Regions from separate parts of the Streptomyces sp. NPDC052052 genome, predicted to be linked through region 2. Evidence: riboswitches for the same ligand, from Rfam matches in the RefSeq annotation. Region 2 holds a riboswitch; each other region holds the start of a gene.

Region 1 (7,721 bases), on a different contig from region 2:
ATCTTCCTCGACGCCCCGCTGGACGCCGAGCCCGAGGGGCTCGACGGCGTGGCCACGATCATGTCCCGGGCCCTGTCCGAAGGCACCGACAAGCACACCGCCGAAGAGTTCGCCGCCGAGCTGGAGCGCTGCGGCGCCACTCTCGACGCACACGCGGACCACCCGGGCATCCGGGTCTCCCTGGAGGTCCCGGCCTCCCGGCTGGCCAAGGCGCTCGCTCTGGTCGCCGAGGCGCTGCGGGCGCCCGCCTTCGACGAGAGCGAGATCGAACGCCTGGTGCACAACAGGCTCGACGAGATCCCGCACGAGCTGGCCAACCCGGCCCGGCGCGCCGCCAAGCAGCTCTCCAAGGAGCTCTTCCCGGCCGCGGCGCGGATGTCGCGTCCCCGGCAGGGCACCGAGGAGACGGTGGAGCGGATCGACTCGGCGGCCGTGCGTGCCTTCTTCGACGCCCACGTCCGGCCCTCCACGGCCACCGCCGTGGTCGTGGGTGATTTCACCGGCATCGACCTGGACGCCCTGCTCGCCGACACCCTCGGCGAATGGTCGGGAGACTCCGCGGAACCCCGTCCCGCCCCGCCGATCACCGCCGACGACACCGGCCGGGTGGTCATCGTCGACCGTCCGGGCGCGGTGCAGACGCAACTGCTGATCGGCCGGATCGGCGCCGACCGCCACGACAGCGTGTGGCCGGCCCAGGTGCTGGGCACGTACTGCCTGGGCGGAACGCTCACCTCCCGGCTGGACCGGGTGCTGCGCGAGGAGAAGGGCTATACCTACGGCGTACGGGCCTTCGCCCAGGTGCTGCGCTCGTCGGCCCCGGACTCCGCCTCGGGGGCCACCGGAGCCTCGATGCTCGCCATCAGCGGATCGGTGGACACGGAGTCCACGGGACCGGCGCTGGAGGACCTGTGGACGGTCCTGCGGACCCTGGCGGCCGAGGGGCTGACCGATGAGGAGCGCGAGATCGCCGTGCAGAACCTCGTGGGGGTCGCACCGCTGAAGTTCGAGACGGCGGCATCGGTCGCGGGAACCCTCGCCGACCAGGTCCAGCAGCACCTCCCGGACGACTACCAGGCGCACTTGTACGCCCGGCTCGCGGAGACCGGCACGGTCGAGGCGACCGCGGCGGTGGTCAACGCCTTCCCGGTCGACCGGCTGGTCACGATCCTCGTCGGTGACGCGGCACAGATCGAGGAGCGGGTCCGGGCCCTGGGCATCGGAGAGGTGTCGGTGGTCACCGGCTGACGGGCGGATCCCCTGGTCGTGATCGCACCCGCCCGGTCCGGACCACCGGTCGGCCCGTGGCGGGTGACGGCCGGCCGACCGCGCAGCTGCCAGCGACGGCCGGCCGCGGGTGACGGTTCGTCGGTCGACCGCCACGCCCGGCCGGTCAACGGCCGGACACGGGCGCCCCCACCGTGGCGGTCGGTCGACCGGTGCCTCGACCCGTCACGCACGGACCCGGCGCACGGACCTGGCGAGGCACGAGGAAGACCCCTGCGGCAGGCGACGCGTAGGGATCTTCCGCATGTCCGTTTTGATGGGGAGGATGACTGTCTGCCCTGTGGCGTGCGCTACAAAGCGGCGTGTCCGTTTGGTGAACGAAAGTGGCCGCCCTTAGCGTCGGCCCGGCTGTCCGTCACTCGTATGCCGCATCCGTGACGTACCGGGCAGTCATCGCCGAGTCCCCGTCAGGCGCGAGCCTGGGGAGCCGGGGACCCATGCAGTCCCTGGGGTGAATCGGATGCCGGGCCTCGGTGAGGCCGTGGCGTCCGTAGGAGACCTTCCTGCTCCGAACCCGTCAGCTAACCCGGTAGGCGAGAAGGAGGGAAAGGACCAGCCGCTTCAATGGCGTTCACCCGTGCCACCGGGAAGCACCGTGCCCCGAGCCGACTGACGAGCAGGAGCGCGAGGGTCGTCGGAATCGCGGCCCTGGCCACCACCGGCGTCCTCGGCGGTACGGCCGCTCCGGCTCTCGCTGCGGACTCCTCCGCCGCTGAGACCGGTCTGAGCCAGGTCCTGGCCGTCGACAGCACCCTCGCCGAGCAGATCGAGGCCCAGGCCGACGCGCAGCAGCGCCAGGCCGACGCCGAGGCGAAGAAGAAGGCCGAGGCGGATGCGAAGCGTGCGGCCCAGGCGCGAGCCGAGAAGGCCCGCGCTGCCCGGTCCGCCGAGCGCGCCCGCCTGAACGCCTTCCGGCTCCCGGTCGCCGGTTCGTACGTCACCACCGGATACCGGACCGGTGGCGCGCTCTGGTCCTCCGGCAGGCACTCCGGCATCGACTTCCACGCCGCCTACGGCAGCTCCGTCGTCGCCGTCGGTGCCGGCACGGTCGTCGAGGCCGGCTGGGGCGGCGCGTACGGCAACAACATCGTGCTCCGGATGACGGACGGCACGTACACGCAGTACGGCCACCTCTCCTCGATCGGCGTCTTCGTCGGCCAGCGCGTCGGTGCGGGTCAGCGGATCGGCTTCTCCGGCTCGACCGGCAACTCCACCGGACCGCACCTCCACTTCGAGGCGCGCACCACGCCGTCGTACGGCTCCGACCTGAACCCCATCGCCTACCTGCGTGCCCGCGGCGTCAACGTCTGACCTCCTGCCGGCGCGCCCTGCGCGGTATCTCCTTCGAAGGCCCCCTACGACGGGGCCTTCGTCGTATCCGCTGTTGGCACCTGTCCTCGACGGGTCCCAGGACCTGCCCCGCGGCCAAAAGATATTCATGAATTTCTTCCCGGCATCGGAAATGCGGCCGCATTGCAATAGAGTCGCAGGACAGACGTCGGTCGGCCGCGTTGCGCGGGGATTAAGGGGGAGGTTCGGACATGCGCATTCCTGCGCATTCGGTATGCACGGCAATCCGTGACGACATCGTCTCCGGTGTCTTCGAACGCGGCAGCCGGCTCACCGAGGAGGTACTGGCGCGTCGTTACGGGGTCTCCCGTGTCCCGGTGCGGGAAGCGTTGCGCACCCTGGAGTCGGAAGGGTTCGTGGTCACCCGCAGGCATGCGGGCGCCTGCGTCGCCGAGCCCACGGAGCAGGAGGCCGCCGATCTCCTGGAGGTCCGGATGCTGCTGGAGCCGCTGGGTGCGGCACGCGCCGCTCATCGGCGCACCGAGGCGCATCTCAAGGTGCTGCGTGGCCTGGTCAGGCTGGGGCAGGAGCGGGCCAGGCGGGGCGAGGGGGAGGATCTGCGCTCCCTGGGTGGCTGGTTCCACGAGACATTGGCGCAGGCGTCCGGCAGCCCCGGCCTGATCGCGCTGCTCACCCAGCTGAGGCACAAGACCACGTGGATGTACACCGTGGAGCAGCCGGTCCGCCCGGTGGATTCCTGGGCCGAGCACGGAGCCATCGTCGACGCGGTGGTGCGGGGCGACGCGGAACGGGCCAGGGCGCTGGCCATGCAGCACGCCGAACGGGCCGTGGGCGCGCACCGTCTGCGCCGCACGGACCGGCCGGGGCGCAGGCCCGATTCCTCACGCACGGATCGAGTGAGAACTTCGCAACATGCAGTACACACCACGCGTGCTCGGTATTAACAATGACGCCGTATACAAAGAGACGCCCTTTCGTCGGGGCTTTCTTTGGGCTGCTCGAATTCGCTTCGGCCGATCCGGAACGGAAAAGCAAAAAGCCGCGACTCCGCATGGGATGTCGCGGCTTTCTCGCGCTGAAGGGCTCAGACGGTCTCCGGGAGCTCGTCGAGCCCCTCGGCGACCAGCTTGGCCAGGCGGTCCAGGGCGGCTTCGGCGTTCTCCGCCTCGGACGCGAGTATGATCTCCTCGCCGCCGTGCGCGCCGAGACCGAGGACCGCGAGCATGGAGGCGGCGTTCACCGGGTTTCCGTCGGCCTTCGAGACCGTCACGGGGATGCCGGAGGCCGTGGCGGCCCGGACGAAGATGGATGCGGGACGGGCGTGCAGGCCCTCGGCCCAACCGACGTTGACGCGGCGCTCAGCCATGGTTCTGCCCTTCGTGAATCAATGGTTGTCTAGACCAGTCTCTCATGTGGTACGTGATGCCCCGGTCGAGGCCGTACGCACCCGTGACCTGTGCCGGTCCGTCGATCGGCTCCCCCAGACTGCCCCGACCCCAAGCCCGCCGCGACCGCTGACGGAGCCGTAGTCTTTGGACATGCAGCCCTCGCCGGAGCAGAGTCCGCATCAGGTCTACCCCGACTACTGGGAAGCGGACGTGGTCCTCCGTGACGGCGGTACCGCCCGGATCAGACCCATCACCGCGGACGACGCCGAACGGTTGGTCAGCTTCTACGAGCAGGTCTCCGACGAGGCGAAGTACTACCGCTTCTTCGCCCCTTATCCGCATCTGTCCGACCGGGACGTGTACCGCTTCACCCATCACGACTACGTCGACCGGGTGGGGCTCGCGGCCACGGTGGGCGGCGAGTTCATCGCGACCGTCCGCTACGACCGGATCGACGAGCAGGGCATGCCCGCCTCGGCGCCCGCCGACGAGGCCGAGGTCGCCTTTCTGGTCCAGGACGCGCACCAGGGCCGCGGTGTGGCATCGGCACTGCTCGAACACATCGCCGCCGTCGCCCGCGAGCGCGGCGTCCGCCGCTTCGCGGCCGAGGTGCTGCCCGCCAACAACAAGATGATCAAGGTGTTCCGGGACGCCGGGTATACCCAGCAGCGCAGCTTCGAGGACGGTTCCGTCCACCTGACCCTGGACCTCGAACCGACCGAGGCGTCCCTCGCCGTGCAGCGCGCCCGTGAGCAGCGAGCCGAGGCGCGCTCCGTGCAACGGCTGCTCGCCCCCGGATCCGTTGCCGTCATCGGCGCAGGCCGCACCCCCGGCGGAGTCGGCCGCACGGTCCTGCGCAACCTTCTCGGGGCCGGCTTCACCGGTCGCAGCTACGCCGTGAACCGCTCCTTCGCCGCCGACCAGGTGACCATCGACGGCGTCCCCGCCCACCGCTCCCTCGGCGAGATCGGCGAACCGGTCGACCTCGCGGTCGTCGCCGTCCCCGCCGACCGGGTTCCGGAGGCGGTGGCCGACTGCGGTGAACACGGCGTCCAGGGTCTGGTCATTCTCTCCGCCGGTTACGCCGAATGGGGTGCCGAAGGCCGGGAACGGCAGCGTGAGCTGGTCCGGCAGGCACGTTCGTACGGGATGCGGATCATCGGCCCCAATGCCTTCGGCATCATCAACAACGCGCAGTCCGTCCGGCTGAACGCCTCCCTCGCCCCCGAGCCGCCCGCCTCCGGACGCATCGGCCTCTTCACCCAGTCCGGAGCGATCGGCATCGCGCTCCTCTCCGGGCTCAACCAATGCGGAGCCGGCCTCTCCACCTTCATCTCCGCGGGCAACCGTGCCGACATCTCCGGCAACGACTTCCTGCAGTACTGGTACGAGGACGCGGACACCGACGTCGCCCTCCTGTACCTCGAATCGATCGGCAACCCCCGAAAGTTCGCCCGACTCGCGCGGCGCACCGCCGCCGTGAAGCCCGTGGTCGTGGTGAAGGGTGCCCGGCACAGCGGGTCCACCCCGCCCGGCCATGCGGTCCCGTTCAGCCGGATCCCGGAGGCCACGGTCTCCGCGCTCATGCGCCAGTCCGGCGTGATCCATGCCGGCACCGTGACGGAGATGGTCGACGTGGCTCTTCTCCTCGCCGATCAGCCCCTTCCGGCGGGCCCTCGGGTCGCCATCCTCGGCAACTCCGATTCGCTCGGCCTGCTCACGTACGACTCCTGCCTGACCGAGGGGCTGCGCCCGCGCCCGCCCCGTGACCTCACCATCGCGGCCACCCCGCAGGACTTCCAGGACGCCCTGGCCGAGGCCCTCGCCGACGAGGACTGCGATGCGGTGGTCGTGACGGCGATCCCGGCGGTCGGCGCGAACGGAGCGTCGGAACCGGGCGGCGGAGAGGAGCTGGCGACAGCGCTGCACGCGGCCGCCGCGGCCGCCCCGGCCAAGCCGGTGGCCGTCGTCCATGTGGAGATCGGCGGACTGGCGGAGGCTCTGTCCGCGGCCACCAGCACGGTCGCACCGCCGCGGCCTTCGGGGCAGCCCTCGGCGGCGATGGCACCCCCGCGCGCCGCAGCGGCCACGGCCGACTCCGCTCCGGCGTCCACCCCCTCGGCCTCCGGACCGGCCCCCCGAACCGGCAGCGGGCCGACGGCAACCGGCGCGGACGACCGCGAGGCCCCCGCTGCCCGGACGGGCCGGATCCCCGCCTACCCCGCGGCCGAGCGAGCCGTGCGGGCCCTGGCCGAAGCGGTGAGGTACGCCCAGTGGAGACGGGAGGCCGCCATTCCGGGCAAGGTGCCCGAGTTCCTCGACGACACCATCGACACCCCCGGTGCCGCCGAGCTGATCGACACATTCCTCGGCCCCGACCCCGACCCGCGCGGCAGGACGCTCGCACCCGACGAGGCGCGCCGGCTCCTGGACCGGTACGGCATCGCCGTGCGGCCGACGATCCCGGCGCCCGACCCGGAGGCGGCAGTTGCCGCCGCGGCGCAGCTCGGCTACCCGGTGGCGCTCAAGACCACCGCGCCGCATCTGCGCCACCGCGCCGATCTCGGTGGCGTCCGGCTCGACCTCGCCAACGAGAAGGCGCTGCGCCGTGCGTACGGAGAACTGACCGGCCTGCTCGGCAAGCCTGCCGAACTCCAGCCCGTCGTCCAGGCCATGGCGCCGCGCGGGGTCGACACCGTCATCCGGGCCACGATCGATCCGGCGGCGGGCGCCGTCCTCTCCTTCGGGCTGGCGGGCGCCCCCTCCGAACTCCTCGGCGACACCTCCCACCGCCTCATTCCGGCCACCGACCGTGACGCCGCCGAACTGATCCGTTCCATCCGGGCGGCCCCGGTTCTGTTCGGCTGGCGCGGAGCGGCGCCGGTGGACACGGCGGCGCTGGAAGAGCTGCTGCTGCGGGTGTCCCGACTGGTCGACGATCACCCCGAGGTGGTCTCCATCTCCCTGGAACCGGTCGTCGCCACGCACGGACTGACCGTCCTCGGTGCGAGCGTCCGGCTCTCACCGCCGCCCGCACGCACCGATCTCGGACCCCGCCGCCTTCCCAACTACTGACCGGGACTCCGCCGCCCGGGGACCACCGGCCGTCACCGCATCCACTGCTTTGGCCTGCCGCACAAGGTCCCCGGCAGTCATCCGTCCCCCGTAGGATGGTCCTCATGGCAAAGACCGGTACGACGACCCAGGGGCTGCGCGCGGCGATCGAGCGCAGCGGCTACTACCCGGCCCTCGTGGCCGAGGCGGTGGAGGCCGCCGTCGGCGGCGAGCCGGTCGCTTCGTACCTGGTGCACCAGGAGACCACCTTCGACTCGAACGAAGTGCGCCGTCACGTCACGGTCCTGGTCCTCACGGACACCCGTTTCATCGTCAGTCACACCGACGAGCAGAACGCGGACACCAGCTCCCCGACGCCGTACGCCACCACCTCCACGGAGTCGGTCAAGCTCGACCGGATTTCGTCGGTCGTGGTCAGCCGGGTCGTGGCCAACCCCGAGAAGTACGTGCCGGGCACGCTGCCCCGCGAGGTCGTCCTCACCATCGGCTGGGGCGCGGTCTCCCGGATCGACCTGGAGCCGGCTGCCTGCGGCGACCCCAACTGCGACGCCGACCACGGCTACACGGGCAACTCCACCGCCGACGATCTGAGCCTGCGGGTCAGCGAGGCCGGTGACGGCCCGGACACCGTGCGGCAGACCCTCGCCTTCGCCCAGGCGC
Region 2 (7,721 bases):
CGACGTGCGCCGGGTCGCGAAGCCCGAGGGGCCGGAGCGCGAGCGCGACGAGGACAGCGACGAGGTGATCCCCGAGGTCGGTCCGGCCGGGGACACCATCGGCCCGGTCCGCTTCCACTCCAGGTGCTGGTCCGGGATCTCCTCCAGGAACCGCGAGGGCGGGTTGTACGAGGGCTGGCCCCAGGCGCTGCGCATCGCCGCCCGGGTCAGATAGAGGCGCTCGCGGGCCCGGGTGATGCCCACGTACGCGAGCCGCCGCTCCTCCTCGAGCTCCTTGACCTGGCCGAGCGCGCGCATGTGCGGGAAGACGCCGTCCTCCATGCCGGTCAGGAAGACCACCGGGAACTCGAGGCCCTTCGCGGTGTGCAGGGTCATCAGCGTGATGACGCCGGAGCCCTCCTCGTCCTCGTCCGGGATCTGGTCGGAGTCGGCGACGAGCGCGACCTTCTCCAGGAACTCGGCGAGCGTCCCCGCGCCCTCCTCGCCGGACTCGCCCCGCTCCTGCTCGAATTCGAGGGCGACGGCCGCGAGTTCCTGAAGGTTCTCGATCCGGGTCTCGTCCTGCGGGTCGGTGGACGCCTGGAGTTCGGCGAGGTAGCCGGTGCGCTCCAGCACCGCCTCCAGGACCACCGCGGGGCCCGCGCCGGACTCGACGATCGTGCCGAGCTCCTCCATCAGCGTGTTGAACCGCTTGACGGCGTTGGCCGACCGGGCGGCCATGCCGTACGCCTCGTCGACCCGGCGCAGCGCCTGCGGGAAGGTGATCTTCTCGCGCAGGGAGAGGGCGTCGATCATCGCCTCGGCGCGGTCCCCGATGCCGCGCTTGGGCACGTTCAGGATGCGGCGCAGCGGGACGCTGTCCTCGGGGTTGGCGAGGACCCGGAGGTAGGCCAGGACGTCCCGGACCTCCTTGCGCTCGTAGAAGCGCACACCGCCGACGACCTTGTAGGGCAGGCCGACGCGGATGAAGATCTCCTCGAAGACACGGGACTGCGCGTTCGTCCGGTAGAAGACCGCGACGTCACCGGCCCTGGCGTCGCCCGCGTCGGTCAGCCGGTCGATCTCGTCGGCGACGAACTGCGCCTCGTCGTGCTCGGTGTCGGCGACGTAGCCGGTGATCCGGGCGCCGGTGCCGGCGTTCGTCCAGAGGTTCTTGGGGCGGCGGCTCTCGTTGCGTTCGATGACCGCGTTGGCGGCGGACAGGATCGTCTGCGTGGAGCGGTAGTTCTGCTCCAGGAGGATCGTGGTCGCGTCCGGGTAGTCCTCCTCGAACTGGAGGATGTTGCGGATGGTCGCGCCGCGGAAGGCGTAGATCGACTGGTCCGCGTCGCCGACGACGCACAGTTCGGCGGGGGCGCCGTCCTCGCCGGCCGGGCCGACCAGTTCGCGTACGAGGGTGTACTGGGCGTGGTTGGTGTCCTGGTACTCGTCGACCAGGACGTGCCGGAAGCGGCGGCGGTAGTGCTCGGCGACATCGGGAAACGCCTGGAGCAGGTGGACCGTCGTCATGATGATGTCGTCGAAGTCCAGTGCGTTGGCCTCGCGCAGCCGGGACTGGTACATCGCGTAGGCCTGGGCGAGGGTCTTCTCGAACCCGTCCGCGGCCTGGCCGGCGAAGGTCTCCTCGTCGATCAGCTCGTTCTTCAGGCTGGAGACCTTGGCCGTGAAGGACTTCGGCGGGAACCGCTTGGGGTCGAGGTCGAGGTCACGGCAGACCAGGGCCATCAGCCGCTTGGAGTCGGCGGCGTCGTAGATGGAGAACGACGAGGTGAAGCCGAGCTTCTTCGACTCGCGGCGCAGGATGCGTACGCACGCGCTGTGGAAGGTCATGACCCACATGGCGTGGGCGCGCGGGCCGACGAGCTGTTCGACCCGCTCCTTCATCTCGCCCGCGGCCTTGTTGGTGAAGGTGATCGCCAGGATCTGGCCGGGGTGGACTCCGCGCTCGGCGAGGAGGTGGGCGATCCGGTGGGTCAGCACCCGGGTCTTGCCGGAGCCCGCCCCGGCGACGATGAGCAGCGGGGAACCCGCGTGGACCACCGCGGCGCGCTGCTCGTTGTTCAGCCCGTCGAGCAGTGCCGCGGGGTCGATCACCGGACGGTGCGCGCCGTCACGGTAGTACGCGTCCCTGGACGGCGGAGGCCCGTCGAACACGCCCGCGAAGAGGTCCTCCGGCACCTCTTCGGGTGCGGAGTCCTCGGGGGGCGGCGGAGGCTCCTCCTCCGTGTGCTGGAGGCCGGCCAGGAAGCTGTCGTCAAAGAGGCTGCTCATCGCTTGCCGAGTCTAGTGCCGCGACCGCACCTGGCGGCCGGGTACGCAAAGAGAGCGGTCGTCCACGCGGTGTGAGAGAAACCGGGCCCCGGCCCTCCCGCGCCACCTCGCTCCACCGAGGTCACGAAAACGTATCGGGCATATCGAACATCGACCTTCACAGCGGCCCCACGAGTTGGCTAGCGTGCTCGACCGGGCGGCCCGTACCCCCTGAGGCGAACCGCGCCGAACGGGTGCCCGCGCCGAATCCGGGCTGCCCTCGTGGGAGTTCGGAGCCGGGGACCCAGATGCAGCACCGGGGTGAATCGGTCCATATCCCCACGCGGACCGTAGGGCAGCCTTCCGTTCCGCCCGAACCCGACAGCTAACCCGGCAGGCGGTCCACGGAAGGAGATGCCGGTCTTGGCATCACACCGCAAACCGCGCACCCGGGTGCGCACCAGTACACCCGCCGTCGGCCTCACCACGGCCGCACTGGCGTCCGTGACCCTGCTCTCCTCGCAGAGCGCCATGGCCGCCCCCGCCCCGAAGCAGAGCATCGAGGACGTCCAGAAGAAGGTGGACGGCCTCTACCGGCAGGCGGGCACCGCGACCCAGCAGTACAACCAGGCGAAGGAGGCGTCCACCGCCCAGCGCGCCAAGGTCGACGCCCTGCTGGAGGACGTGGCGAAGCGCGCCGACAAGCTCAACGAGGCCCGCAGGACGCTCGGCGCCTACGCCGCCGCGCAGTACCGCGCCGGCGCCATCGCCCCGAACGCCACCTTCTTCCTGGCCGACGACCCGCAGTCGTACTTCGACCAGAACCAGCTGATGAACCGGATGACCGAACAGCAGCAGAAGGCCGTCTCGGACTTCCGCGCGGAGCAGGTCAAGGCCTCGAAGAAGCGCGCCGAAGCGGTACAGAGCCTGGAGACGCTGACCACGACGCAGGCCACGCTGCGCACCAGCAAGCAGAACGTCCAGCAGAAGCTGGGCGAGGCGCGTGCGCTGCTGTCGAAGCTCACCGCCGAGGAGAAGGAGCGGCTCGCGGCGCTGGAGCGCAAGAAGGAGGAGGAGGCCAGGCGCAAGGCGGAGGAACTCGCCAAGCAGCAGGCCGCCGCCAAGGCCGAGGCGGACCGCAAGGCGGCCGAGGCCGCGGAGGAGACGGAGACCGGCACCACGACCGGTTCGGACAGCAGCGCCACCACCAAGGCGGAGAAGGCCCTCGCCTTCGCCGCGGCCCAGATCGGCAAGCCGTACGTGTGGGGTGCGACGGGTCCGTCCTCGTACGACTGCTCCGGGCTCACCCAGGCGGCATGGAAGGCCGCGGGTGTCGACATCCCGCGCACCACCTGGGACCAGGTGGAGATAGGAACCCGGGTCGCGACCGCCGATCTCCAGCCGGGCGACCTCGTCTTCTTCTACGACGACATCAGCCACGTCGGCATCTACAAGGGCGACGGGATGATGATCCACGCGCCGAAGCCGGGGGCGAATGTGCGCGAGGAGTCGATCTACTACATGCCGATCTACGGCAGCGTGCGCCCGGCGTAGCCGCCCGCACCGCCGGCCCGTCGGGCAACGGCTGCGGGGCGGGCTCCCTGTCGGAGCCCGCCCCGCGGGTCGGGCCGGAACGGGGCGGCTCGGGTCCGGAGCGCGGCGGCGCCCCGGGGCCGGCGGCGGCCCGGGTCCGGAGGGGTGGCTCAGGTCCAGAGGGTGGCGATGAAGATGTTGGCCAGCGTCAGCCCGCCCACCGCCGCGAAGGCGCCCTTGTCGACCTTCTCCTCGTCCCGCTTGATGTAGACGAGCGCGAGGATCACGATCAGGATCAGCAGCTTGATCCCGATCTTGATGTGGTTCAGCTGACGGCCGTCGGACTCGTCGAGCCCGACCAGCGCGACACCGGTGACCAGCATCGTCAGTGCACCGTGCAGCATCGCCGGGACGAACCGGGCGGTGCCGGCGCCCATCGCCTTCATCTGGGTCAGGAAGCCGCCCAGCAGGGCAGCGATGCCGATGATGTGCAGGGCGACGAAGACATTGATGAGTACGTCCATGGGTCCGCAGCCTAGCCCCGCCCATACCGCCACCCCGCAGGCAGGTGCGGCTTCCCCGACTTCCTGTCGCTTTACTCACATCTGCGCGAATTGTCTGAATCTGATGCCATTTCCCCCGGTCAACTTGCATCAATGCCGCGCCAACTTCGGACAATAGGCGTCATTACGACTCCTGCACATGCCCCGGGTCTAGCGTCCTGACCAGGTGACCGGCCTCACCACCGCTCCACACCGGGCGGCGGGCCGGTCGCCCCGCCGAGAGATCCGGCGGCGGGCCGGCCCCTCTGCCGGTGCCCCGCCACCGGGCCTCGGGCGGGCCCGCCGGTAGTCCCCGTCGGGCAGTCGTCAGGAAGGACGCACGCCCTCGTGGCAGCGCATCGGAAACCCAAGCGGCGCCTGGTCACCGGCTCCGCTGCCCGCACCGCAGCCACCCTCGCCTTCGCCGGGGCCGCCGCCGCTGCCGCACTGCCGGGCTCGGCACACGCCGACCCCCAGCGCACGCCCGCCCAGATCAGGGCGGAGGTGGACCGGCTGTACCGCGACGCGGAAGCCGCCACCGAGCAGTACAACGGCGCGAAGGAGCAGGCGACCGCCGCCGCCGAGGCCGTCGGCACCCTGCGCGACGAGGCCGCCCGCCGGACCGAGCGCCTCAACGCCTCCCGCGACGCCCTGGGTTCACTCGCCGCCGCGCAGTACCGCACCGGCGCGATCGATCCGTCCGTACAACTGGCGCTCTCCTCCGACCCCGACGAGTACCTGGAACGCGCCTCGTACCTGGACCGGATCGGCGACCGCCGGGCCACCGAGGTCGACCGGGTCGAGCGGCAGGTCGCCCGGATCGACCAACTGCGCGCGCAGGCCCGGGGAAAGCTGGCGGAGCTGGCATCGCGCCAGGCCGCCCTCAAGAAGCACAAGGCGACGATCCGGGCCAGGCTGGCCGCCGCGCAGCGGCTGCTGGCCACCCTGTCCCCGGCCGAACGCGCCGTCTACGACAGCCTGGACGGGGCGCGCCCCGCGGGCCATGCGGACCGCGGCACCCTGCGCGGCGCCGTCCCGGCACCGGGCAGCCGCGCCGCCGAGGCCGTCGCGTTCGCGTACGGAGCCCTCGGCAAGCCGTACGTCTGGGGAGCCACCGGCCCGTCCGCATTCGACTGCTCCGGACTCACCCAGGCCGCCTGGCGCTCCGCCGGGATCTCCCTGCCGCGTACCACCTACACCCAGATCAACGCCGGGCGGCACATCCCGCGCTCCGAACTCGCCCCGGGCGACCTGGTGTTCTTCTACTCCGGCATCAGCCATGTCGGCCTCTACATCGGCAACGGCCAGATGATCCACGCCCCGCACCCCGGAGCGCCGGTCCGGATCGCGCCGATCGACCAGATGCCCTTCGCCGGGGCGACCCGGGTGGCATAGGTGTGCGCGACGGGGCCAAGGTTGTCGGGCACGGCATGAGCTCGGCTGATGCCCTGTCATCACCGACGCGCGCCTGTCCGCAGGGCGGCGAGCGTGTGGTCGAGGTCGGTGCGGTCGGTGCGGTTGTAGGGGAGTTTCCCGAGCAGGGAGGCCATGGCGCAGCTGTTGGAGACGGCGGAATAGACGAGGCCGGCGGCGATGCCCGCGGAGAGCAGTTGGAAGGCGGGGTGGATCACCTGGCCGAGGAGCAGCCCGAGCAGGACCCCGGAGCCCGCGGTGAGACGGACCTGGCGGTCCATGGCCCATCTGGGCGCTGCGGTGGTGGCCGGGCGGTGCAGTTCTTCTCCCGCTGAGGCCCAGGCGGCGGTCCCGCCTTCGAGGCCGGCGGCCGGTATGCCGTTGCGGGACAGCATGGCGCAGGCGTTCTCCGAGCGGGTGCCGGAGGCGCAGACCACCAGGAGGTCGCTGCGGTCGGCCGCCTCACGGAGGGTGGGCAGGGCGTGTTCGAGGTCGTCGAGGGGGATGTTGTAGGCGCCGGGCAGATGTCCGCCGGCGTATTCACCGGGGGTGCGTACGTCGATGACGACCAGGGTGTGCAGGCGCTCACGGACGACACGGGTGGTGAGAGTCGGGTTCATGGGGTTGTCCTGTCCTTCGGTTCGGGGTGGGGCTGGATCAGAAGAGGCCGTCGAGGAGCATGAAGGCGGCCACGGCGAGCAGAACGTAGGCGAAGACGTGCTGCAGGCGGTCGCCGGAGATCTTCGTGGCGAGACGTTTGCCGTCCCAGGCGCCGAGGATCGCGGCTCCGGTGAACGGGGCGATGACGGCCCAGTCGAGGCCGTCAGCGGTGCCGGTGCGAGTGACGAGCGCGGCGAGCGAGTTGATGATGATGACCAGGAGGCTGGTGCCGACGGCGGCCTTCATGCGCAGGCCGAGGACACCGACGAGGGCGGGCACGGCGAGGAAGCCTCCGCCGACACCGAGCACACCGGTGACGGCACCCAAGCCGGCCCCGGCCGCCGCGGCCCTGGCCGGCCGCACGGGGTGATCTGCTGCGGGGCGGCTGGGGCGGAGCATCCGCCAGGCCGCGAGTGCGGCGATCACCGAGAACGCGACAGTCAGGACAGAGGCCGGGATGCGGCCGGCGGCGAGGCCGCCGAGCAAGGCGGGGCCGATGCCCGCAGCGGCGAACAGCAGCCCGGTCCGCCAACGGACGTTGCCGTCCCGGGCGTGGGCGACCAGAGACGTGAGGGAGGTCGCGGCGACGATGATCAGGCTCGCGGTGGTGGCGGCGACGGGACTGAAGCCGAGCAGGTAGATCAGTGCGGGCACGGCCAGCACGCTGCCGCCCCCGCCGAGTCCGCCCAGGGCCAGGCCGACCACCGCTCCCGTCACCAGGGCGAGAATGAGCACGCTCATATGACGGTTCCCGTCGCTCCGGCGGTGTCCTGGACCGGCAGCCCCTGGCGGGCCCACGCCTTCATACCGCCGATGACATCGGCTGCGTCCATGCCCCGTTCACGCAGCAGACCGGCTGCGTGCTGGGAACGCTGCCCTGAGCGGCAGATCAGCACGAGGCGTGGGCCGTCGGGCGCCTTTGCTCCAGCCGTCAGCCGGGACAGCGGCAGATGCTGCGCGCCGGGGATGTGCCCGGCCCGCCACTCCTCGGTCTCGCGCACGTCCAGCAGAACGGCGGTGGCTTCCTGAAGCATGTGGTGGGCCTCCACGACGCCGAGGCGACCGGGACCTGCAGGGAAGATGGACATGGCGGGACTCCTCTCGGTGTCGATCCGGGTTCAGACGGCGGTGGCGATGGTCAGGCCGGCGTCCGCGGCCTGGTCGAAGCCCTCGTCGACGGCGACCACGTCGCGCCCGGCCGCATCCAGCAGCGAGGCCGCGATCCCGGCCCGCATGCCGCCCGCGCAGTGGACCCACACTTCTCCGGCGGGCACCTCGTCGATCCGCTTGTGCAGCGTGTGCACGGGGATGTGGACCGAGCCC
Region 3 (7,721 bases), on a different contig from region 2:
GTGCGGATCGTGCCCTTCCGGGGGGAGTACTACGAGCTGGCCCGGCCGGAGCTGGTGCGCGGCCTGGTCTATCCGGTGCCCGATCCGGCGTTCCCGTTCCTCGGTGTGCATCTGACCCGGGGCCACGACGGCAGCGTCCACGTCGGACCGAACGCGGTGCCCGCGCTGGCCCGCGAGGGGTACGGCTGGCCGGTCGTGCACCCCCGTGAGCTGGCGGACACCCTGACCTGGCCCGGCACCTGGCGGATCGCGCGAAGGCACTGGCGGTACGGAGCGGGCGAGGTGCACCGCTCTCTGTCGAAGCGCGCGTTCACGGCAGCCGTGCAGCGGCTGCTGCCCGAGGTCACACAGGCCGATCTGCTCCCGGCCCCGTCCGGGGTCAGGGCACAGGCCGTGCTGCGGGACGGCACCCTGGTGGACGACTTCCTGATCCGCGAGGCCCCGCACACCGTGCACGTACTGAACGCCCCGTCGCCCGCCGCGACGGCCTCCCTGCCCATCGGGCGAGAGGTGGCACGCAGGGCGCTGCTCCGGGCACGGGGGACGGGGTGGAAGCCGCCCGCCGTAGAATCGGGGCATTGTGTCTGAGCCCATGAACCCCTCCACGGACTCCTCCGCGCAGCCGCCCGTTCCGCCGAACGTTCCGACCGACGTTCCGACGACCGGCAGGACCTCGTCCGGGATCCCGGACGAGCTGCGCGCCGCCTCCTTCGAGCGGCAGCGCAGGCTGCGCCAGGAGCCGCGCTTCCCCGGCGGACCGGCGATCGATCCCGCCGGATCGCACCATGAGCGCCGTATCCGCAGCTTCCAGCCGCGTCGCAGCCGCGTCACGCCCGGCCAGGAGGACGCGCTGCTGCGGCTCTGGCCGAAGTGGGGCCTGGACATCGACGGACAGCACGTCCTCGACCTGCCCGAGCTGTTCGACGGACTCCCCGCGGTGCTGGAGATCGGCTTCGGCATGGGTGAGGCCACCGCGCAGATGGCGGCCGACGACCCGGGCACGGGCATTCTCGCCGTCGACGTGCACACCCCGGGCCAGGGCAATCTGCTCCGTCTCGCGGACCAGAACGGCCTGTCCAACATCCGGGTCGGCAATGGTGACGCGATCATCCTGCTGCGCGAGATGCTGAAGCCGGACTCCCTGGACGGGCTGCGGGTGTACTTCCCCGACCCGTGGCCCAAGAAGCGCCATCACAAGCGGCGGCTGATCCAGCCCGAGTTCCTCGATCTGGTGGCGCAGCGGCTGAAGCCGGGGGCCGTGATCCACTGCGCGACCGACTGGGAGCCGTACGCCGAGCAGATGCTGGAGGTGCTGACCGCGCACCCCCTCTTCGAGAACACCCAGGCGGACGGCGGCTATGCGCCGCGACCGGCGTTCCGGCCACTGACCCGGTTCGAAGGGCAGGGCCTGGACAAGGGCCATGTCGTGCACGATCTGCTCTTCGCCCGCCGCTGAGTCCTGCTGCTGAGCCCCGCTGCTGAGCCCCGCCGCTCAGCCCCGCCGCTCACCCGGTCGCCGGGCACAAAGCCCGGTGCCGGGGGCGTAGGTCACTCGTCCCATGGCCGACTGTCGGTCCTGCTCGCTAGGGTCATCGGGTGGTGTCCGACGGGTCTCTCCAGCAACGACAGTCGCAACCGGTCGTCCCGCTTCTCGATGAGCAGCGGGTCGGCGAGATCCTGGCTGCCGTACCGGAGCGCAGGCTCTGGCGCTACCGGCCCCGCCGCGTCGGCATGGTCTGGCGGAGCAAGGCATTCCGGATCTCGGCCGTGTGCACCGTGCTCGCGCTGTGCGCTCTGGCGATCCTGGCCCTGGTCCGCGATCAGACGGGCACCGAGGGCTTTCTCGTCGGGCTGGGTCTCGCCGTCCTGCCCGTACCGCTCCTGATGGCGGCGTTCCGGTGGCTGGACCGGGTCGAACCAGCGCCCTGGCGCAATCTGCTGTTCTCCTTCGCCTGGGGCGCGTTCGCGGCCGCCCTGGTGGCAATCATCGCCAATTCATTCGCAACCCACTGGATAGCCACAGCCACCGCAGACCCCGCGGATGCCGACACCCTCGGTGCCACGCTCATCGCCCCGGTCGTCGAGGAGAGCGCCAAGGCCGCGGCCGTCCTGCTGATCTTTCTGTTCCGAAAACGCGAGTTCCACGGGATCGTCGACGGCATCGTCGTCGCGGGCTTCGCCGCGAGCGGCTTCGCCTTCACCGAGAACATCCTCTACCTGGGCAGTGCCTTCGGCGAGGACCAGCGGACAGGCCTCTCGGGCGCTGTCGCGGTGACCGCCGCGACGTTCTTCGTACGGGCGGTGATGTCCCCGTTCGCACACCCACTCTTCACGGTGCTCACCGGAATCGGGTTCGGGCTGGCCGCGGCCAGTGCACGGCGCCACCGGATCCGGCGTATCGCGCTGCCCCTGCTGGGGCTCGTCCTCGCCATGGGCATGCACTCCCTGTGGAACGGGTCGGCCGCATTCGGCCCGTACAGCTTCTACGCCGTGTACGGACTCTTCATGGTCCCGGTCTTCTCCCTCGTGACCTGGCTGGCGATCTGGTCGCGCCGACGGGAGCTGCGCACCCTCGCGGCCGAGCTGCCCGCCTACGCGGCGGCCGGCTGGCTGGCCCCCGCCGAGCCGCTGGCCCTCTCCTCGATGCGGGCCCGCGGCATGGCACGCGAGGCGGCACGCCGCCGCCACGCCCTCGCGGCACGCGGAGGCTGGGTCGGCCCGTACGCCACCGGACCCGTGCCCGCGTACGGACCGGGGTACGCGCCGGCGTACGCCTCGCCCCGGCGCGGGCCGGCGGCCCAGGTCGCAGCGCATGCCAAGGCGCAGGCCGAGGCCCATGGCAGAGCTGCCGCCCGTGCCGTCGCCGAGTACGAATCGTTCGCGACCTCACTGGCCTCACTGCGCCGGCAGGCCCGCCTCGGGACGGCAGGCCCGGACTTCGCCGAGCGTGAGCTGGAGTTGTTGCACCACCTCTGGCAGCGCAGGGACGTGGCCTCGCCCGCCCTGACGTATGCCGCTCAGGCGACGGGTCTGCTGCGCCCGCCCCACGGACCGGCCGCCCCGTACGCGTCCCCGCACCCGTTCCCGCAGCACACGCCGTACGGCGGCTACGGCGGCTACGGCCACAACCCCTACCTGGACCCGCGCCGGCCTCCACCACCGCAGTAAGGCCCCACGGCCGCGCCCAGAAGCGCCCGGGCCCCGGAGCATGCGGGGCCCGGGCGCGACCGGCGCGCGGTCCGGGGCGTCACTGTCAGGCGGATGCCTCGGTGAGGTCGGCCAGGTCCTGCTCGGTCAGCGCGAGGTCGGCGACCGCCACCAGTGCGGGCAGCTGCTCGACCGTACGGGCCGAGGCGATCGGCGCGGCGACGGTCGGCCGGGACGCGAGCCAGGCGAGCGCGACGGTCGCGACCTCCGCGTCGTGTTCCTGGGCGATCCTGTCGAGCGCGGTCAGCACCTTCTGCCCCCGCTCCGACTCCAGGTACTGACCGGCCTTCTCGGCCCGCGCGCTCTCCACCGGGACGCCCGGACGGTACTTGCCGGTGAGGAAGCCGGAGGCCAGGGCGTAGTACGGGACGGCGGCGAGCCCGGCCCGGGCGGCCGTGTCCTGGAGCTCGCCCTCGTATGTGTCACGGGAGACCAGGTTGTACTGCGGCTGCAGGGCGACATAACGGGCCAGCCCCTCGCGCTCCGAGAAGTCCAGGGACTCCTGGAGCCGTGCGGGGCTGATGTTGGAGGCGCCGATCTCCCTGACCTTGCCCTCCTTCACCAAGTGGTCGAGGGCGGTGATGATCTCCTCCACCGGCACGGTCTCGTCGTCGAAGTGCGTGTAGTACAGGTCGATGTGATCGGTGCCGAGCCGGCGCAGCGACTCCTCGGCCGCGGCCTTGATGTTCGCGGCGGAGAGCCCCCGGTACGAGGGGTGGGCGCCGACCTTGGTGGCGACGACGATGTCGGAACGGTTGGACCGTGCCGCGAGCCACTTGCCGATGACGGTCTCCGACTCGCCGCCCGCATTGCCCGGGACCCAGGCGGAGTACGCGTCGGCACTGTCGATGAAGTTGCCGCCCGCCGCGGCATAGGCGTCCAGAACGGCGAAGGACTGCGTCTCGTCGGCTGTCCAGCCGAAGACGTTGCCGCCGAGGGCAAGGGGGAAGACCCGGAGGTCGGAGGGGCCCAGCTCACGAAGAGAAGTCATGTGTGGATCAACGGATTCCAGCAGTTCGGCTATTCCGGCGGACCGGCCCCGACAGCCGCTTCCGGACAGCCCGTTCCGCCGGGTCCGGACGGCCGTTCCGACCGGCGGGACGGCGACGGACCGGCGGGACGGCGACGGACCGGCGGCCCTGACGTCGGGGGGTGAGCGTCAGGGCCGCCGGGGTTCGGCAGCCGGTGAACCGGCTCGGTTCACACCGGCGGGGAAGCGGCCGGTGGATCAGGGGGTGAGGCCCTTGTCGCGCAGCCAGGCCATCGGGTCGATGCCCGTGCCGTCGGAGGTGTGGACCTCCAGGTGGAGGTGCGGGCCGGTCACATTGCCGGTCGCGCCGACCCGGCCGATGGTGTCACCGGTGGTGACCTTCTGGCCGACGCTGACGCCGATCGAGGACTGGTGGCAGAACCACAGCTCCGTACCGTCCTCGAGCTCCAGCACCGTGCGGTAGCCGTACGAACCGGACCAGCCGGCCGAGGTGATGGTGCCGGTGTGCACGGCCTTGATCGGGGTGCCGGTCGGCGCCGCGAAGTCGAGGCCGGTGTGGTAGCCCGAGGACCACATCGAGCCGGCCTGACCGAACGTCGAGGTGACCGTGTACGAGGAGGTCGGGAGGGCGTAGCTGGCGGCGAGCTTGGCGAGTCGCAGTGCCTCGGCCTTCGCCCTGGCCTCCTCCTCCGCCTTCTTCTTCTCGGCGGCGGCCTTGGCCTCGGCCTCGTCCTGCTGCTTCTTGGCCTCGGCGGCGGCCTTCTCCGCGGCGGCCTTCTCCTGAGCCGCCCTGGCCTCGGCATCGGCGGCGTCCTGCTGCTGCTCGGCCTGCTGGAGGATGCGGGCACGGAGCGCCTCGCCCGCGTCCGTCGCCCCCTGCTCGGCCTCGGCCGTGGTGATGCCGGCGGTGGTGAGCGGAGCGGCGGCTTCGACGGCGGCCTGGTCGGCCTCGGAGTCGCTGGAGAACAGGGCGCCGACCCCGGGGAGGGACTTGACCTCGGGGAGGTTGTCCGAGATGGAGTCGGGAAGGGAGATGGAGACCGGCGGCTTGCTCTGTGCGCTGGCCATGCCGCCCGCGCCGACCGCCGCTATGACACCGACGCCGAGCACCGTGGAGCTACGGGCAAGTGCGTTGCGCTGCTTGGCCACCCGGTGCTTGCCGCGCACGGGACGGACGGACTCCTCGGTGGGGTTCCACTCGTCCCAGCTCCCGGCGGGTTCCCTGCCGTCGTCCGCACGGGCTTCGCCACCGAACTCACCGACGAAGCCGGCACCCGGTTCGGTGCCGTGGTCGGCGCCGAACTCCGTTCCCGTCCCGAGGGTTTGGTGTCCGTAACCGAATTCTGATCCGCCGCCAGTGACGCCGAGGCCGGTGCCGAACTCGGAGTCGAACCGTGAAGGGGCCTCGGGGGCAGGCTTGTTGGACGCCACGTGGGCGCACTCCTTTCCTTCCTTCTCGCCTACCGGGTTAGCTGACGGGTTCGGAGCAGGAAGGTCTCCTACGGGCCTCTCTCGCCTCTCACGAGACATGGATGCCCGATTCACCCCATATGGATGGTTCCCCGGTTCCCTTGCGGAATTCGGCGCTCGCGCACGGTGCCGCCACTGACGACGGCTGGGACGACCGCGCTGCGTTATCGAACGTTAATAGACGCGGGGGCTCGATTCCAAGCCGTTCCCCTGGATCGCTCACCTCTTTGGCCTGGCCTTTACCGGACAAAACCGTTCGGAGTCGGACGACCTGATCGGCCCTTAGGCGTCGACGACTTTCTGACGTTGCATCATATGTTATGCGGAGCGGCGCCTTTTGATTACGCACGGTTTCCTTCGGGTCCGGAGCCGCACCGCCCCACCGGGTCCGGCGCACCGTCGCCCCACCCGTCACGTCCCGTCCGGGCCCACGATGCTCACGGTCCTCCGCCGGTCCGGCTGCCCCTCGGCGGGACGTGCGACCGCGAGCAGCGCCATGTCGTCGGTCGTCTCGCCCCCCGTGTGGCGCCGCACGTCATCGATCAGCGCGGACAGCAGCTCCTCCGGCCCGGGAAAGATCCGCCCGCGCAGCCGGGCCGCCGGATCGTAGAAGACGCCGTCGGCATCCCGCGCCTCGGAGAGACCATCGGTGTAGAACAGCAGGGTCGCCCCGGCCGGCAGGTCCCACTCGTCGGCCCGGTCGGGCCACGCTCCCAGCCCCATCCCGAGCGGCAGCGCGGGCACCGTCGGCCCGAGCACCTCCACCACCCCGTCCGGGTGCAGCAGGATCGGCTCGGGGTGACCGCGGTTGACGATCCGGACCCGGGACGCACCGGACGGGATCTCGGCCAGTACGGCGGTGGTGAAGCCCTCGACCGCTTCCAGACCGCTCCGCCGCGACTCCTCCCGCGCCAGCGCCCGCTCCAGTCGCTGCGCCACACCCTCCAGCGAACGCTCCGGCTCGGCCGCCTCCCGGAACGCCCCGATGACCACCGCCACCGACTCGACCGCTTCGAGCCCCTTCCCCCGTACGTCCCCGACCACCAGCCGCACCCCGTGCGGGGTCTCCGTCACGGCGAACAGGTCTCCGCCCACGAACTCGTCCGCCTGCGCCGCCTCGTACCGCGCCGCCACCTGGAGCCCGCCGATCCGGTCGGACGGCTTCGGCAGCACCGCGCGCATGGCGGTCTCCGCGACGACCCGTGCGGAGGCCAGCTGCTCGTTGCTGCGCCGTACCACCGTGTTGATCACGACCGCGAGGGCCGAGACGGTGGCCACGGTGAGCAGCTCACTGAGCGGCACGACCAACGGCAACGTGTTGGTGATCAGCCGCAGCACGATCACGGCCAGCACCGAGGCGGCACCGGTGCCCATGGTGCTGCGCAGCGAGAAGAAGGGCGCCGCGATCAAGGGCGCCGCGACGAACAGCGGAATGGCGGTGAACGCCTGCGGAGTGAGGACGTCGAACAGCACTCCGCCGACGATCATCAGCGCGGGCAGCATGCGGACGAAACGCCGGGTACGGGCGGCTTCGTACTCGCCGTGTCCGCCGCGCCGCTCCAGCCGCATCCCCACCTGTGCTCTCCTGCCCGGTACGCGCGAGGTACCGCGCCCCACCCCAGGCTCGCCCGAACGGGCCCGCACGGCGACTCCTCATCGCCCAATGGGGGCAGCCCGTGGCACAGCTCACACACCCGCCCGGCCTGCTCCCCCATCGGGCACCGGCCGGTCGTCCCGGGCCGCCGAATCCGAGGCGGACATGATTCAGGCCCGGCACGCTGTCTGCGTGCCGGGCCTGAATCTTCAGTAGCGGGGACAGGATTTGAACCTGCGACCTCTGGGTTATGAGCCCAGCGAGCTACCGAGCTGCTCCACCCCGCGTCGGTGAATACAACTGTACGGCATGTCCGACGCACTCGTGACCACTGGGGACATCACGGCCGCGCGCGCCCGGGAACGGCCCGCCCCGCTCCGCCCCCTCAGTTCGACTCGGTGATCCGTGCCGCGGCCTTCCCGTCGAACGCCGCCGGCTTCATCGCACTCGCGCCGTGCT
Region 4 (7,721 bases), on a different contig from region 2:
TCGGTACCTGGGACGACAAGCAGACCCAGCTCGCCAACTACAAGGCCCCCTGGATCACTGAGGCGACCCAGCCCGCCGAGGCGGGGGCCTAGTCCGGCGTCCGGGGCCGTGACCGGCAGCCCGGATGGCGACTCGAAGCTCACCGCCAAGACGCAGATGCTGTACCGCGGAATCTGGTGCCGTGACCGGGAAGGTTCACCGGGTTGGTGCTGTGCCGGGTGACGCTCGGTGGGTTCCAGCGGCGGAGACCCGCACCACAGGATCTTGAGCTCAGGACGGATGCCCGGAGGGCCAGGATGGTAGAGGCACAGATGCGCCTCGGCGACGACGTTGCATGGCTGGAGCTGACTCGGACCGGGGAAGGAACCTGGCGGGTCGGCGCGGACTGGTGCTCTTGGCTGACAGCCGACTTCACGGCTTACCTCACCGATGCTGAGGTCGTGGACTTCGCAGAGCGGATGGTCTCGTGCTTGGACGCGGCGTCGGGGGCGCGCTTTTCAACGGAAGTGACCCCCGGCCGCAACAATCCGCTGGTGTTGAAGGCGGAGCCCGTCGGGGACGGTTTTGCCTTCTTCGTTCGCCTGACCCCTAACGGCGACGACGGCGTGTGTCACCTGCAGATGGAACTCGATCCGGTCCCGATCCTTGATCTGCGTGAGGTGTTCGACGCGCTGCACGCGGCGCTGGTGGCCTGACGCTCTGGTCACGGAGAGGCTCAGCCACCACAGCCCCGGCGTCAACGAACGTCTCGGGACATCCAACCGCCACGACGACCGACCCGGCGAACCCATGCGGTCAGAGGACTGGCGTCGGATCCTGGGTCCGGGTTCAGTGTCCCGCCGACGGATACCGGTCACGTGCGGTACGAGTACGTACAGAAAGGCCATCGCGTGTACTACGAGACGCTTGTTGCCTTGCACGGGGTACTTGACCGGTACCCGTGGGCGTCGCACCTCACCTGCGATGCCCACGGCAGTGAAATGTACGACCTCGCCATGCGCAGGGCGGAGGCCTACGGCTGGTACTCCACCGGCGGATGGACCTACCCGTACCAGGGATGGGGCGAGGCCCGGATCGTCCAGGACCCTGGGCGCTGGGCCGATGCTCTGGCCGGCGGGGACTGGACGCAGGATGGGAACGTCCGGGAGCTGGCGTGGATGTCGGTGGAGATCCCGGTCGATGTCCGTGAGCCGCGTCTCCCGCTCCTTCACGTGGCGCGGATCCTGTCGGACGCGGTGAATCGGGTCGGGCGCGTCCGGTTCACCGGGCTGCATGCCGTCCTGCCGCTGCAGGAGCTTGTCGGTGATGCCTCCGACGACTTTCAGGCGATGTGCAGATGGTTCGCCCTCACCGACCCGTCCACGTCGGTTCCCGTGAACGTCACCGTCGCTGCCGGGCCCACGATGCGGGGGAAGGAGGCGGCGGTGTGCGGCGCCATCGGGGAGCGGCTTGGTGACGTCGCAGAGGCCGAAGTCGCTGCTGGGCCGCTCGACTTGTCCGGCATGGCGGACGTGAACGGCGAGCACGGCTACCACAAGGGCCGCGAGCGTGGCGTGCTGCGGTTCGTGTGTCGTGTGCCGGAGTGGTCGGTGGACGCCGCCGTGTGGCTGGTCGAAGTGGTGGGTGATGCTTTGCGCGCGGCCGAGTGCGCGGAACAGGTGGTGGTGACCGCCTCGCCGGCGTCCCCTTCTTGTGCAGCGGCCGGCTGACCGGGGGAATGGCATGAGGTCCGGTGCCACACGGGTCAGCTCGGCCATCCGCACGGACGGTAGAGCGGGGCGCAGACCGGCTGCGGACCGTAACTCCTGTGGCACCCCGGGGTGAGCGCGGGCGTCGCCGCCTGGCTGAGCACGACTTCGCATGCCCCGGCAGGTGCCTGCGCCCTCGGTCGCAGGGACAGCCGTCCGTCCGGCCGGGGTAGATTCGAACAGTGAACGCTGAAGACCCCGGCCGTATCGTCCTGCTCACCGCCAGCCACCGCGTCGCACCCGGACTTCTGTCCTGGCCCGCCTGGCAGACGCTGCGCGAGGCCGACCGGGTGTTCTGCGCCGAGCCGGACCACCCGCAGCTGCCGTATCTGCGCGAGGCCGGCGTCGCCGTCGAGCATGCCGCGCCCAGCGCGCAGGAACTCGTCGACGTGTGCGCCGGCGGCCGGAGCGTGGTCGTCCTCACCGGCGGTGAAGGAAGCGGACCGCTGACCGACGGGCTGGCCCGGCTCGCCGGCTCGGGCCGGGTGCGGATGCCGGACCTGGAGCTGCTGCCCGGTTCGTACGACCTGCCGGGCGCCCGGCTCCTCGACCTGGTCCAGATCATGGACCGGATCCGGACCGAATGCCCCTGGACCTCGCAGAAGACCCACAAGGGCCTCGCCAAGTACGCCATCGAGGAGGCGTACGAACTCGTCGAGGCGATCGAGGACGGCGACCGCGAGGAGCTGCGCGAAGAGCTCGGGGACGTCCTCCTCCAGGTCGTCTTCCACGCCAGGATCGCCGAGGAGAACGAGGAGGAGCCGTTCTCCGTCGACGACGTGGCCGCGACCCTCGTCGAGAAGCTGATCCACCGCCATCCGCATGTCTTCGGGGACGAGACCGCCGAGACTCCGGAGGACGTGCACGCGCACTGGCTGCGGACCAAGGCCATCGAGAAGCAGCGCGACTCGGTCACCGACGGAGTGCCGCTCGGCCAGCCCGGTCTCGCGCTCGCCGCGAAACTGGCCGGCCGGGCCCGTACCGCGGGGCTCGATGTGACGCTGCCCACAGGCGACGGCATCGGGTACGAGCTGCTCGCCCTCGCCGTCCGCGCCGAACAGGACGGGGTCGACCCCGAGGCCGCCCTGCGGGCCGCGGGCCGTGCCTACCGGGACGCCATCCGGGCGGCAGAGGGCAACGGATAACGTCGAAGGGTGAACCACAGCCCCACCGACCGTCCCACCGGACAGCCTGGCGACCGCTCCACCGACCGCCCCGCCGGACAGCCCACCGACCGCCCCGCCGGACAGCCCGGCGCCTGCCCCGCCGGCGCGCCCGAACTCTTCACCTGGGAGTTCGCCACCGATCCGTACCCGGCCTACGCCTGGCTGCGCGAGCACAGCCCCGTGCACCGGACCGCGCTGCCCAGCGGCGTCGAGGCCTGGCTCGTGACCCGGTACGCGGACGCCCGGCAGGCGCTCGCCGACACCCGGCTCTCCAAGAACCCGGCGCACCACGCCGAGCCCGCGCACGCCAAGGGCAGGACGGGCATCCCGGGCGAGCGCAAGGCGGAGCTGATGACGCACCTGCTGAACATCGACCCGCCCGACCACACCCGGCTGCGCCGCCTCGTCTCCAAGGCGTTCACCCCGCGCCGGGTCGCCGAGTTCGCCCCGCGCGTGCAGGAACTGACGGACCGACTCATCGACCGCTTCATCGCGGAGGGGAAGGCCGACCTCATCCACGAGTTCGCCTTCCCGCTCCCCATCTACGCGATCTGCGATCTGCTCGGCGTCCCGCGGGAGGACCAGGACGACTTCCGGGACTGGGCGGGCATGATGATCCGCCACGGCGGCGGGCCGCGCGGGGGAGTGGCCAGGTCCGTGAAGAAGATGCGGGGCTATCTGGCCGAGCTGATCCACCGCAAGCGCGAGAACCCGGGGGACGACCTGATCTCGGAGCTGATCCGGGTCGCCGACCACGGCGAGCACCTCACCGAGAACGAGGCCGCGGCCATGGCCTTCATCCTGCTCTTCGCCGGGTTCGAGACGACGGTCAACCTCATCGGCAACGGGGTGTACGCCCTGCTGCGCAACCCCGTACAGCGCGAGCGGCTGCAGCGTTCCCTCGGCGTGGGGGAGGACGGGCTGCTGGAGACCGGGATAGAGGAGCTGCTGCGGTACGACGGTCCGGTGGAGCTGGCGACCTGGCGGTTCGCCACCGAGCCGCTGACACTCGGCGGGCAGGACATCGCGGTCGGCGACCCGGTGCTCGTCGTGCTCGCCGCAGCCGACCGTGACCCGGAACGCTTCGAGGACCCCGACGTGCTCGACCTCGCACGGCGTGACAACCAGCACCTCGGATACGGGCACGGCATCCACTACTGCCTGGGCGCGCCGTTGGCCCGCCTGGAGGGACGGACCGCGCTCGCCACGCTGCTGAGGCGCCTTCCCGACCTGCGCCTTGCGGGGGAACCCGCCGATCTGCGGTGGCGCGGCGGACTCATCATGCGCGGACTGCGCACGCTGCCCGTGGAGTTCACACCGGGCTCCCCCGAGGCGCAAGGTGACACCCTGTCAACTTTGTGACTTTCACGTGATCTGCGCTGCATCGACTTGTGACACGCGTTCGAGTCCCGCTAGTTTCACCGTTCGACGCACCTGTCACTCGTCACACGGAAGGCAACCTCATGGGCTCCGCGAACGGCAGACACCGTCGCCCTCGTCAGGCACCCGCCATCGTCGTCGCGGCGGGCGTGACCGGATCGGCCATCGCCATCCCGCTCCTCGGCGCGGCCGGTGCGCACGCGGCCGACGCCACGACCTGGGACCGGGTGGCCGACTGCGAGAGCGGTGGCACATGGAGCGCCGACTTCGGCAACGGCTCCTACGGCGGTCTCCAGCTCTCGCCGGAGGTCTGGAAGGCGAACGGCGGTGAGTCGTACGCCCCGAGCGCCGACCTCGCCAGCCGCGCCCAGCAGATCGCCGTGGCCGAGAAAGTCCTGGAGGACCGTGGCCCGAAGGCGTGGCCCAGTTGCGCGGTCATCTCCGGCCTCACCACGGACGGGACGCTGCCGGGCGTCGACCCGGGCTCCGTGCCGTCCGTCGGCCTCTCGGACGACGTGTCGAGTGGCAAGGGTCACGTGAAGGATGCGCAGGGCGGCGACACGCAGGGCGGCGAAGCGCAGAGCGATGACGCGCAGAGCGACGAGACCACGCCGTCCGCGAAGCCTTCGGCCGCCGTGTCGACGGCCCCGTCCGCCAAGGCATCCGAATCTTCCGCTTCGTCAGATTCACCAGATTCGTCGGCTTCGTCAGATGCGTCACAGTCCTCTGATTCCGCCGCTTCCCCCAGCCGGGCCGGTGGCAAGCACCGGGGTGCGGCCGCCTCCGAGGGGAGAGGGCATGTGAACGGCGGTGAGCGGGAGTCGGGCCGCCATGCGTCACGCTCGGACGCCGGAGCGCGTCAGGCAGGCGCCGACGGCTCCTATGCCGTCCATGCCGGTGACAATCTCTGGACGATTGCTGATGCACAGAATGTTCCTGGTGGATGGTCTGCGCTCTACGAGGCCAACAAGGGTGTCGTCGGCTCCGATCCGGACCTCATCCTCCCTGGCCAGAGCCTTGATCTCGAGGTGAAGGCCCCGTGAGGCCTGGCTGAAAAACGACTAAAACAGCCCCCAAAGCTGGGGTACTTCAGGGACCTATGTCCGCTTATGCGTAAGTGAGACATGGGTCTCTTTGCGTCAACTGGCGTGTCGTAGCTGGACGAACCTTCCGTATCGCCTCCCACCTGCGAAAACGATGGTTCTTCAGGTGCAAGTAAGGGCTGATTGTCCGGTATGTCTGTTTTTGGATATAAGGGTTCCGTGTGTTTACGGTCGGAACTGCTCGCACCGCGGGCCCCGTCGACCGTCACGCCGAATCCTGCCGTCGGTCGGAGGGAACAGACGCGTAAAGCGCCGTAGGCAGGAGCGGGGGACCCAGGTAGGCGTCGGTCCCGATCGTCGAAAGACGCATCAGGGTCCGGCTTGGGGTGAAGTCGCGTGCTAGGACGTGCGACCGGGCAACTCACTTGGCCCGAACCCGACAGCTCACCTCGTAGGCGTCGGTGAGGAGATCTTCCATGCTGTTTTCTGGTAAGGGTCAGCGCCGTCGTCCGTCCAAGGCCGTCCGCATCGCCACGCTCGCCGGTGTCACCGGCACCGCCGCCGTCATGCCGCTGATCGGTGCGACCGGCGCCTCCGCCGCCTCCGTCGCCACCTGGGACGCCGTCGCCCAGTGCGAGTCCGGTGGCAACTGGTCCATCAACACCGGCAACGGCTACTACGGCGGCCTGCAGTTCTCGCAGTCCAGCTGGGCCGCCGCCGGCGGTACGCAGTACGCCCCCCGTGCCGACCTGGCCACCAAGGCCCAGCAGATCGCCACGGCCGAGCGGCTCCTCGACATGCAGGGCCCCGGTGCCTGGGGCTGCGCCTGGGCCGGCAACCTGAAGAACGACGGGGTGAACCCGGGCGTCGACACCGGCTCCTCGAAGTCCTCCACCACCACCCAGAAGCAGAACACCCAGAAGCAGAGCACCCAGGCCGCGCCGAAGCAGCAGACCCAGCCGAAGAAGGCCGAGCGCACCGAGGCTCCTGCCGCCAACCGCTCGTACCGCTCGACCGCGCCGGCGCAGACCGAGTCGAAGAAGACCGTCACCACCCCGACCGGCGAGAAGGTCAAGAAGGGGAACGGCGAGTACAAGGTCGTCTCCGGTGACACCCTCAGCAAGATCGCTGCCGCCCACAACGTCCAGGGCGGCTGGCAGAAGCTGTTCGAGCTGAACAAGGGCATCGTCAAGGACGCCAACCTGATCTACCCGGGTCAGCAGCTTCACCTGACGAAGTAATCCGGCAGTTCGGATTCCCCTTTTCCAGGGCACCCCGGCCCGGCGCGCAGTCCCCCAGGCGCGCCGGGCCGGGGTCTTCGCATCCGTTCGCCGCGGGCCCGCCTTGTGGGTGATCGTTCAACTGTTGTAGTTACTGGCCAGTAAAATTCTGGCCGTTTGTCCGGCAATGAGATTTCCTGGGTTCTTTTTCGTCCCAGGGGACGGGCGGTCGTCCGGCTGATCGGGTCGCGCCGGTTAGGCTCTTGTCGCAAGGCCAAAGTGACCCTGCACAACCAGCGTCATATCCCAGAAGGAGATGCTCGTGCCGTCCATCGACGTCGTCGTAGCCCGGGAAATCCTCGACTCCCGGGGTAACCCCACGGTCGAGGTCGAGGTTGGCCTCGACGACGGCAGCACGGGCCGTGCTGCCGTGCCGTCCGGCGCCTCCACCGGTGCGTTCGAGGCCATCGAGCTTCGCGACGGGGACCCCAACCGTTACCAGGGCAAGGGCGTGGAGAAGGCCGTCCTCGCCGTGATCGAGCAGATCGGCCCGGAGCTCGTCGGTTACGACGCCACCGAGCAGCGGCTGATCGACCAGGCGATGTTCGACCTGGACGCCACCGAGAACAAGGGCTCGCTCGGCGCCAACGCCATCCTCGGCGTCTCGCTGGCGGTCGCCCACGCGGCCTCCGAGGCCTCCGACCTGCCGCTGTTCCGCTACCTCGGCGGCCCGAACGCGCACCTGCTGCCCGTTCCGATGATGAACATCCTCAACGGTGGGTCGCACGCCGACTCCAACGTGGACATCCAGGAGTTCATGATCGCCCCGATCGGCGCGGAGTCCTTCTCCGAGGCCCTGCGCTGGGGTGCCGAGGTCTACCACACGCTGAAGAAGGTCCTGAAGACCAAGGGTCTTTCGACCGGTCTCGGCGACGAGGGCGGCTTCGCGCCGAACCTGGAGTCCAACCGCGCCGCCCTCGACCTCATCCTGGAGGCCGTCAAGGAGGCCGGCTACGTCCCGGGCAAGGACATCGCGCTCGCGCTCGACGTCGCCGCGTCCGAGTTCTACAAGGACGGCGTGTACGAGTTCGAGGGCAAGTCCCGCTCGGCCGCCGAGATGACCGAGTACTACGAGGAGCTCGTCGCCGCGTACCCGCTGGTCTC

What was found. A riboswitch is a leader RNA that binds a small molecule or an ion and turns the genes downstream of it on or off. The one in region 2 is predicted to bind cyclic di-AMP.
Region 1: linked by a shared signal. The riboswitch ahead of AB0L71_RS07755 (M23 family metallopeptidase) and the one ahead of AB0L71_RS17540 (NlpC/P60 family protein) in region 2 are both predicted to bind cyclic di-AMP.
Region 3: linked by a shared signal. The riboswitch ahead of AB0L71_RS26935 (M23 family metallopeptidase) and the one ahead of AB0L71_RS17540 (NlpC/P60 family protein) in region 2 are both predicted to bind cyclic di-AMP.
Region 4: linked by a shared signal. The riboswitch ahead of AB0L71_RS14225 (transglycosylase family protein) and the one ahead of AB0L71_RS17540 (NlpC/P60 family protein) in region 2 are both predicted to bind cyclic di-AMP.

What each region holds. Positions count from the first base shown of each region.
Region 1 covers NZ_JBFAWU010000005.1:100,987-108,707, forward strand. The annotation lists gene AB0L71_RS07750 (pitrilysin family protein) at 1-1,248, shown strand, start outside; cyclic di-AMP (ydaO/yuaA leader) riboswitch at 1,672-1,838, shown strand; gene AB0L71_RS07755 (M23 family metallopeptidase) at 1,852-2,598, shown strand; gene AB0L71_RS07760 (GntR family transcriptional regulator) at 2,829-3,542, shown strand; gene AB0L71_RS07765 (HPr family phosphocarrier protein) at 3,683-3,964, opposite strand; gene AB0L71_RS07770 (GNAT family N-acetyltransferase) at 4,137-7,061, shown strand; gene AB0L71_RS07775 (DUF5998 family protein) at 7,166-7,721, shown strand, end outside.
Region 2 covers NZ_JBFAWU010000013.1:64,341-72,061, reverse strand. The annotation lists gene pcrA (DNA helicase PcrA) at 1-2,271, opposite strand, end outside; cyclic di-AMP (ydaO/yuaA leader) riboswitch at 2,502-2,666, shown strand; gene AB0L71_RS17540 (NlpC/P60 family protein) at 2,665-3,804, shown strand; gene AB0L71_RS17535 (hypothetical protein) at 3,954-4,307, opposite strand; gene AB0L71_RS17530 (NlpC/P60 family protein) at 4,674-5,720, shown strand; gene AB0L71_RS17525 (rhodanese-like domain-containing protein) at 5,780-6,358, opposite strand; gene AB0L71_RS17520 (sulfite exporter TauE/SafE family protein) at 6,396-7,139, opposite strand; gene AB0L71_RS17515 (rhodanese-like domain-containing protein) at 7,136-7,432, opposite strand; gene AB0L71_RS17510 (MBL fold metallo-hydrolase) at 7,517-7,721, opposite strand, start outside.
Region 3 covers NZ_JBFAWU010000026.1:15,750-23,470, forward strand. The annotation lists gene lhgO (L-2-hydroxyglutarate oxidase) at 1-588, shown strand, start outside; gene trmB (tRNA (guanosine(46)-N7)-methyltransferase TrmB) at 593-1,456, shown strand; gene AB0L71_RS26925 (PrsW family intramembrane metalloprotease) at 1,600-3,168, shown strand; gene AB0L71_RS26930 (aldo/keto reductase) at 3,254-4,198, opposite strand; gene AB0L71_RS26935 (M23 family metallopeptidase) at 4,436-5,629, opposite strand; cyclic di-AMP (ydaO/yuaA leader) riboswitch at 5,641-5,794, opposite strand; gene AB0L71_RS26940 (PP2C family protein-serine/threonine phosphatase) at 6,080-7,237, opposite strand; tRNA gene AB0L71_RS26945 (tRNA-Met) at 7,476-7,549, opposite strand; gene AB0L71_RS26950 (SPFH domain-containing protein) at 7,648-7,721, opposite strand, start outside.
Region 4 covers NZ_JBFAWU010000010.1:86,082-93,802, reverse strand. The annotation lists gene AB0L71_RS14255 (SurA N-terminal domain-containing protein) at 1-92, shown strand, start outside; gene AB0L71_RS14250 (hypothetical protein) at 297-695, shown strand; gene AB0L71_RS14245 (hypothetical protein) at 1,158-1,709, shown strand; gene AB0L71_RS14240 (nucleoside triphosphate pyrophosphohydrolase) at 1,931-2,893, shown strand; gene AB0L71_RS14235 (cytochrome P450) at 2,903-4,276, shown strand; gene AB0L71_RS14230 (transglycosylase family protein) at 4,378-5,337, shown strand; cyclic di-AMP (ydaO/yuaA leader) riboswitch at 5,638-5,810, shown strand; gene AB0L71_RS14225 (transglycosylase family protein) at 5,814-6,578, shown strand; gene eno (phosphopyruvate hydratase) at 6,874-7,721, shown strand, end outside.